2 regions of the Microbulbifer weihaiensis genome follow, and region 1 is predicted to be linked to the other one. Evidence: predicted binding sites of a transcription regulator. Region 1 holds the regulator's gene; the other holds the start of a gene.
The links. Region 1 encodes sigma-54, which starts transcription at its own class of promoters, with help from an activator protein. Its sites were predicted from a motif close to TGGCACANNNNTTGCNNT; they were not measured.
Positions count from the first base shown of each region.

Region 2: galU (UTP--glucose-1-phosphate uridylyltransferase GalU) is a predicted target of sigma-54. The motif match lies at 2,560-2,577, and genes of this name have one in related genera.

Region 1 covers NZ_JBLWFL010000005.1:294,011-298,353, reverse strand. The annotation lists gene rapZ (RNase adapter RapZ) at 1-14, opposite strand, end outside; gene ptsN (PTS IIA-like nitrogen regulatory protein PtsN) at 87-548, opposite strand; gene hpf (ribosome hibernation-promoting factor, HPF/YfiA family) at 563-853, opposite strand; gene ACNKU7_RS07590 (RNA polymerase factor sigma-54) at 1,019-2,473, opposite strand; gene lptB (LPS export ABC transporter ATP-binding protein) at 2,695-3,420, opposite strand; gene lptA (lipopolysaccharide transport periplasmic protein LptA) at 3,486-4,022, opposite strand; gene lptC (LPS export ABC transporter periplasmic protein LptC) at 4,009-4,343, opposite strand, start outside.
Region 2 covers NZ_JBLWFL010000002.1:113,448-117,790, forward strand. The annotation lists gene ACNKU7_RS04330 (TcfC E-set like domain-containing protein) at 1-107, opposite strand, end outside; gene ACNKU7_RS04335 (hypothetical protein) at 151-690, opposite strand; gene gltX (glutamate--tRNA ligase) at 1,023-2,495, shown strand; gene galU (UTP--glucose-1-phosphate uridylyltransferase GalU) at 2,714-3,628, shown strand; tRNA gene ACNKU7_RS04350 (tRNA-Ala) at 3,792-3,867, shown strand.

The DNA of each region.
Region 1 (4,343 bases):
ATAACCAGACGCATGAAACAAGCGCTCCTTGCTGCTTGAGTGGACCGCCGGGAGCTTTCAGGGCTCAGCCGGCTGAGTAGTCGTCATTATGCCGCGGCAGCGCTGTTAATGGCCAGTGCGTATAGATCATCACTGGACGTGGCTGCGCGCAACTTGTCCCGCACCCGGCTGTCACTGAACAGGGTAGCGATTTCTGCCAGCGTATCGAGATGTTCCTGATCCGAGTCCTCAGGCACCAGGAGGGCAAACAGCAGGTCGACTGGCTGGCGATCGATGGCGTCGAAGTCCACCGCGGGTGATGTCGTGCAGAGAACGCCGATCGGGCGTTCGCAGCCCGGCAGGCGGCAATGGGGAATGGCAACGCCTTCGCCAATGCCGGTGGAGCCCAGGCGCTCGCGGGCAACCAGCTGGTTGAATACGGTATCGGAGTCGAGCTCGGGGTATTGTTCCGCGATTGCCTGGGCAATGTTCAGTAACAGTTTTTTCTTGCTGCTCCCCGCCAGGTGGCAAAGACTCAGGCGGGGAGAAAGTAAGGCTTCCAATGTCATAGCGTGCTGGAGTTCTAGCGGTGACTGCGTAACTTCTCTTTATGTTTGAGGAGCTGTCGGTCCAGTTTGTCGGTCAATGAGTCTATCGCAGCATACATGTCTTCGGACTCCGAATCGGCAAATACATCCCGTCCGTTCACGTGTACACGCGCTTCGGCCTTCTGGATGAGTTTGTCGACGGACAGTATCACCTGCGTATTGGTAATCAGATCATGGTGGCGGGAGAGTTTTTCCAGTTTATTCAGACAGTAGTCGCGAATGGCCGGAGTAACGTCTACATGATGGCCACTGATGTTGATCGGCATGGATTTCTCCTCATCGGTTTCAACACAATGGGCCGCCCCCTTTTCAGGGCGGCAACCCTACTAGGAAGTGCGTCAGAATGGAAGGATACACTCAAAGTATGGGCGTTGGTTGTCCAGAAAGTGTTCAAAACTGGCTTGGAATCGCTTGAATAGTGACTATAGCCTTTAAACCAGTCTCTTTCTTTCACTGGAGGAGGGAATTCCCATGGATTCCCGGTATTTGGCAACCGTGCGGCGGGCGACCTGAATTCCCTGCTTGTCGAGCTCCTGGGTGATTTTGTTGTCGGACAGGGGCTTGCGGGGCACTTCTGCATCGATCAGCTTGCGGATCAGTGCCCGAATCGCGGTGGAAGAGGCGTCTTCGCCGGAGTCCGTGCTCACATGGCTGGAGAAAAAGTACTTCAGCTCGAACACGCCACGAGGGGTAAGCATGTATTTTTGCGTGGTCACCCGGGAGATGGTCGATTCGTGCATACCGATGGTTTCGGCAATATGAGCCAGCACCATGGGTTTCATGGCTTCCGGGCCCTGCTCGAAGAAGCCCTGCTGTTTTTCCACGATACAGCTGGCCACCTTGAGCAGCGTCTCGTGGCGGCTCTGCAGGCTTTTCAGGAACCAGCGGGCTTCCTGCAGGTTATCCCGCAGGTAGTTGTTTTGGCTGGAATTGTCCGCCCGCTTGATCAGCGCGGCGTAGCTGTCGTTGATCCGCAGCTTTGGTGTGGTTTCGGGATTGAGCTCCACTACCCAGCGCTGTTCCCTGCGACTGACAATTACGTCGGGAATGACATATTGGGGCTCGTCTCCACCAAATGCCTCTCCGGGATAGGGGGTAAGCGTCTGGATCAGGCGCATAACCTCACCCAGCTGCGCTTCACTCAGGCGGGTGCGACGGCTCAGCTGGCGAAAGTCGCGCTTGCCCAGCAAATCCAGGTACTGGCCGACCACGGTCAGGGCCTGAGCAAGCCAGGGAGTCTGTTCCGGTAGTTGCCGCAGTTGCAGCAGCAGGCTTTCCCGCAGGTCGCGGGCGCCGCAACCAACCGGCTCAAATTGCTGGATGGTCTTGAGAACCGCGAGCACCTCATCTTCATCCACGGAGAGTCCTTCAGCGAGATCTTCAAGGCTGCTGTCGAGGAACCCGTTGGGCGCGATGGCGTCGATCAGTGTTTCGCCGATGCGCTTGTCTTCATCAGACAGCGGAGTCAGGTTCAGCTGCCACTGCAGGTGATCTTGCAGGCTTTCGGAGGCGGCGTTGCGCTGTTCGAATGCAAAGTCTTCGGATTCGCCACCGGAATAGCTGGAATTGGTGTAAATGTCGTCCCAGCGGGTGTCGACCGGGAGATCCTCGGGAATACTGTTGCTCCAATCGTCCTCGGCCTGTTCGCTGGACGTGCTCTCGCTGTTGGTGTCAGGCTGTTCACGATTGGATGGAGTGTTCTGATCCTGGTGGGTTTCACCACTGTGATCATCAAAGTCAGTTTCCAGTAACGGATTGCTGTCCAGTGCCGACTGTATTTCCTGTTGCAGGTCCAGCGTCGACAGTTGCAGCAGGCGTATGGCCTGTTGCAGCTGAGGCGTCATGGTTAGCTGCGTGCCGAGCTTTAACTGGAGTGACTGCTTCATCGGATAGGTGTTCGCAGAAAGTTCTGGCGCGATCAATTCGCCGAAAGCCTCGCTCTGGGAGCGGTGGCGTAAAACTCAAGTTCCGCAGACTACCCCGGCAAAACGGCGAACACAAGCAATAAGTGTGCCGAAAAAAGCGGCGTATTCAGTGATTTTCACAAGTTTTGTGATGCTGGTCTGTGAAAGCTGCTTCTTGGGGGGATGGGCAGCCCTCAATAGCCCTAAATTGTGAACTCGTGTCCCAAATAGACGTCGCGCACTTGGTTGTTGGCAAGGATCTCATCCGGTGCCCCGGAGGCGATGATGTGCCCCTCGCTGACGATGTAGGAGATTTCACAGATATCGAGGGTTTCGCGAACGTTGTGATCGGTGATAAGAACGCCGATACCCCGGTCTCGCAGGTGGCGAATGATCTGCTTGATATCGTTGACGGATATCGGGTCGACGCCGGCAAAAGGCTCGTCGAGCAGGACAAACGCCGGGTTCGTCGCCAGGGCCCGCGCTATCTCCACCCGGCGCCGCTCTCCGCCGGAGAGGGCCATGCCGAGACTGTCCCGGATGTGCTGGATGTTGAACTCGTTCAGCAGGGCTTCCAGTTGCTCATGGCGCTGTGCCCGATTCAGGTCTTTGCGGGTTTCGAGGATGGCGAGGATGTTGTCCTTTACCGTCAGGCGCCGGAAAACCGACGCTTCCTGCGGCAGGTAGCCGATCCCCTTGCGCGCACGGCCGTGCATCGACAGGCCGGTGATATCTTCGTCATCGATGAGCACCTGGCCCGCATCGGCCTGCACCAGGCCGGCAATCATGTAAAAGCAGGTGGTTTTGCCTGCGCCATTCGGTCCCAGCAGGCCGACGACCTGGCCGCTGCTGACACTGACAGATACGTCCTGGACGACTTTGCGCTTCTTGTATTGCTTGGCGAGGTGTAACGCTTTGAGCGTCGGCATAGTCACTTCCGAAATTCAGTCGGCTGGGGAAAGCCTGGATTATTCTTGCGCTGCTGGTGGCGGGGCTATTGCCCATTGTCCGCGTTGTCCGCGGGCTTGCTTTCCGGCTTCCAGATCATTTCCACACGCTCTTTGTCGGAGCGGCCCTGGGCCTTCATTTGCTCGCTTTTCAGGTCGTAGTCAATGCGCTCGGCAGACAATGTATTGCCGTCGCGGTCAATATCCGCGGCTCCGGTCAGTTGCAGGGCATCATTGCCGACCAGGAACTCAATGCGCTTGGCGCGCGCCTTTACCGGGTTGGTATTGGCTTCCACCTGCTGCTGGAAGTGTGCCGGGCTTCCGGTTGCCACCACTTTTTCAATCTCACCCTGGGCGTTGCCAAAGACCTCTACCCGGTTTGCGCGAATTTGCAGGGAACCCTGGGAGATGACCACATTGCCGCTGTAGACGGTGATGTTTTTACTGCGATTGGCTTCCAGCTTGTCTGCAGAAACCTTGATGGGCTGCTCGCGGTCGTTTGGCAGTGCCAGTGCCTGAGTGCTGAGCAGCAGACCGGCGATCAGAGCTGTAAAGGCGGTTCTTATCAAATCAGCGGGGTTCATAACTGCTTTCCACATCAGACAGTATCTCTACTTTGTCCTGTTTGAGATCGGCGCGCATGCCCTTGCCGGTGGTTCGGTTGGCGCCGTCGGTAATGGTAACAACTTTGTCGGTTTCGGCGAATTCTTCACGGGGTTTGAGCACGATTTTTTCGGTGCGCAGCGCAATGCCCGGTTGTGGTAGCTCGGTTACGGTGACATCGCCGGTTAATACCACTCGCTGACCGTTGTTGAAGGCGACGCCCGAGCGGGACTCGGTGCGCCACTTGGAGTCTTTGCCCTGGTAGAAAATCATTCGCGGCTCGGTCAGGTCTGCACGATCCC
Region 2 (4,343 bases), on a different contig from region 1:
GGAATCGCTGTCTCCAGGGTAAATGCAGTGGTGGCCGTCGCATGGTTTGCCCAGCTGGAGAACATCAATGCCAGCGCGAGAATACCCCGCGCGGTGGTCTGGTTCATAATGGTAGAGAACGACCGCCTGTGGCGGTCGTTGTCGGGGGAGTTATTCGGCAGTTACGGTTACAGTCAGCGTATCGCTGAATGTGGACAGTGCATTCGCGTTTTCCCAATCGGCCTGGAGCACAGTGACCAGCAGCTGGCGGTTCTCGCCGCTGGTGGCACAAGCGACATTGGCCGCGCCGCGTTCGTTGCCGGTCAAGGCTACCCCAGACTCTGCGGAGACATGGCTGACACTGGTCAGGTCATTAGCAAAATCAACGTTGTAATTGACGTAGCTTGTAGCGCCACCATCAACCATCCGGAACTGGGTGCCGTTTGCGTTGGCACTGTCGAACTGGATGGAATAGGTAGAGTAGCCGTAACCACCCACGCAAAAATTATCACTGCCCCTGGCGTTGTCACCAAGGAAACTACCGGCATCAATTGCGATATCGTTCAAACCTTCCAATTCGATCAGCTGGGGCAGGGTCAAGCTCACGGTGATATCGGTCTTGTCTGACTGCGCTGTAGTAACCTGCGCATTGGCATTTACTGCTGCAACGGCGATAGAAGCTGTAATCAGATAACGAACAAATGGTTTCATCTCTTTATCCCTAATCCTGAAAGTCATTCTTATATGGGGTATGGGGCACTGCTTTCCGCGCTGCGCCGTGTCGCCTATTCGAAGAAGTTGGCGTTTTTTTCCCCACTTTGGTCTTTCCAGACGCAATAATACTTATTTTGTGATCGGAGTCACGGATTTTGTTCGGCTGTCTATAGGTTCATATTTTGGGGATGCGTTTTAGGCATAAAAAGTCGCGAAAGGGAGGCCGGGCAACTTAATATTCTTGACCCTGTGCGCTAGTGATTCCGGGCGATATAATGCCGCGCCTCAAAGTCAGCCAATTGACCCAAACCAACCCTGTCAGGCGAATCATGACCGTAAGAACCCGTATTGCTCCTTCTCCCACCGGCGATCCCCACGTAGGTACCGCCTACATTGCCCTGTTCAATCAGTGCTTTGCGCAGGCCCAGGGCGGCCAGTTTATTCTGCGCATTGAAGATACGGATCAGGTTCGCAGCACCCCGGAGTCAGAGCAGGCCATTCTCGACAGCCTGCGCTGGCTTGGGCTCGAGTGGCAGGAAGGCCCGGATGTCGGCGGCCCCCACGGTCCTTATCGCCAGAGCGAGCGCGGCGACATCTACAAGAAGTACTGTGATGAGCTGGTGGCGAAAGGCCACGCGTTCCACTGCTACCGCACCGCCGACGAGCTTGAGCAGCTGCGCGCCGGCCTGCAGGAAGCGGGCCGCACCACATTGAAGCCCAGCGACCTGGCTCTGCCGGAAGAAGAAGTCGCCAAGCGCAAGGCGGCCGGTGAGCCCTACGTGGTACGTATGAACGTGCCGGAGAGCGGCACCTGCGTGATTGAAGACTTGCTGCGCGGCACCATCGAGATCGACTGGGCCCAGGTAGATGCCCAGGTACTGCTCAAGTCAGACGGCATGCCCACCTACCACCTGGCCAACGTGGTGGACGATCACCTGATGGAGATCACCCACGTCCTGCGCGGTGAGGAGTGGATCAACTCCGCGCCCAAGCACAAGCTGCTGTACGAATACTTCGGCTGGGAAATGCCGGTGCTGTGCCACCTGCCGCTGCTGCGCAACCCGGACAAAACCAAACTGTCCAAGCGCAAGAACCCGACCTCCATCCTCTATTACCAGCGCGCCGGCTTCATGCCGGAAGCCCTGCTGAACTACCTCGGCCGCATGGGTTGGTCCATGCCCGACGAGAGCGAGAAGTTCACCCTGGAAGAGATGCTCAAGCACTTCGACATCCAGCGGGTTTCCCTGGGCGGCCCGGTATTCGACGTGGAGAAGCTGAGCTGGCTCAACGGCCTGTGGATTCGCGAACTGGAAGACGCGGCCCTGGCGGATCGCCTGCAGGCCTGGCTGCTCAACCGCGAAAACCTGATGAAAGTACTGCCCCACGCCAAAGGCCGCATGGAGACCTTCGGAGACTTCGCCCCGCTGGTGAGCTTCCTGGCCGCCGGCAAGCTGCCGCTGACTGAAGCCAGCTTCGCCGACAACAAGCTGGACCTGGAAGAGCAGAAGAAAGTCCTGCAGTTCACCCTGTGGCGCCTGGAAGCCCTGCGCACCTGGAGCAAAGACGAGATCTTCGCGGCGGTGAAGGCGGTGTCCACGGCGATGGATATCAAGCTGAAAGACTTCAATGCCCCGCTGTTCGTCGCCGTCAGCGGTACCACCGCGTCCTTCTCAGTGATGGATGCGATGGATCTGCTGGGTGCAGACCTGAGCCGGGCGCGCCTGCGCCAGGCCATCGATGTGCTGGGTGGTGCTGGCAAGAAAGTGCTCAAGCGCTGGGAAAAGGAATACGCGTCCCTGTAATGCGCCACAGTCCCGGGCTCCGCCCGGGACTGATCGCGCAAAAGAAATGCCACATGCAATAAGGTGGCATTTTTTTTGCCTGTGCCTCTTAGTGAGACACAAACCGGCAAAGTTTGAATGCACGCCTGTGTGACACTTGTCTCATATGAGGGTTAGAATGCGGCAAAATCTGGAATTAATGGATTAACCAGGAAGTAACTTAAAAAAAAGGATAAAACATGACCAATGTTAAAAAGGCAGTGATCCCCGTCGCCGGTCTTGGGACCCGTATGTTGCCGGCCACCAAGGCCATCCCCAAAGAAATGCTGCCGATCGTGGACAAGCCGCTGATCCAGTATGTGGTCAACGAAGCAGTGGCGGCCGGGATCAAAGAGATCGTACTGGTTACCCACGCCAGTAAGAACGCGATCGAAAACCACTTTGACACCTCCTTCGAGCTGGAAGCCCAGCTGGAAAATCGCCTCAAGCGCCAGCTGCTGGATGAAGTCCGCTCCATCGTGCCCAAAGACGTGACGGTCATTTCCGTGCGCCAGGCGGAAGCCAAGGGCCTCGGTCATGCGATTTCCTGCGCGCGCCCGGTAGTGGGCGACAACCCGTTTGCCGTTTTGCTTCCGGACGTATTGATTGACCAGTACGCATCCGACCTGACCACCACCAACCTCGCCGCCATGGTACGCAACTTTGAGCAGACCAAGGCGAGCCAGATCATGGTCGAGTCCGTGGATTGGGAAGACGTCAGCAAGTACGGAGTGGTGGACTGCCTGGGGGCGGAGCTGCACGTGGGCAGCGTAGCCAAGATCGACGGTATGGTCGAAAAACCGAGTGTCGATGCGGCGCCGTCGAATATGGCGGTAGTAGGCCGCTACGTATTGCCAGCTGAAATCTGGGATTTGCTGGAAAAAACCCAGCCGGGGGCCGGCGGTGAAATCCAGCTGACCGACGCCATTGATGAACTGCTGAAAGTCCAGACCGTAGACGCCTACCGCATCGTGGGTCACAGCCATGACTGCGGTAACAAGCTCGGGTATATGAAAGCCCAGCTGGAATACGGCCTGCATCACGCGGAAGTGGGCGATGGCCTGCGCGAATACCTACTGGCGCGAAAGCCGCAGCGTGAAGAAGTCTCGGCTTAAGCGGCTTCGCAAAGTGGGCGCGGAAACATGCCTTGACTCCGCGTCCACAGATTTTGCTAACTATTTGATTAAAAAGTTGTTTTTTCTTGTTGACACCCGGGGGAGCGCTGTTAAAATGCGCCTCGCTTTCGGGGGAAACGCAAACACGAAAGCAACCCAATTTGGGGCTATAGCTCAGCTGGGAGAGCGCAACACTGGCAGTGTTGAGGTCAGCGGTTCGATCCCGCTTAGCTCCACCAAATACGAAAAAGGCCGCACTCTTTCGAGTGCGGCCTTTTTCGTATTTGGCAGAACTGCCTGTGATCGAGGCTTAGCTCCGGTTCACAAGGAGCCGCTTGCGGCGACGCAGAGCGCCGAAGGCGACCCCGAAGGGGTGAGCGAGCAGGGCTCGCGAATCATCCCGCGCAGATGAGCGTGAATTACCCAGCGAGGCTAAAAAGTGCGGCCTTTTCTGTTTCTGCTGAATTATTACTGGCCAGATTTGTGGGGGCTGTTTCCCCGTTGTCCTGCTGGTCACAGATTTTTCCGGAAAGCAGCCTCTTGTAGCTGAATTACGGATGATCGCGGAGAGGCTTTGAGGTAGAATTTTCTGCTTGCTTGCATAGACGTGCATCACATTTCCGAAATGTCGTATGTGAGCGCAGAGAAGGATCTCTTTGCAGGAATTTTCCCTTGACCGGGAGCCGCCTTGGGGGCCTGTTGGCGGTGATGTAAT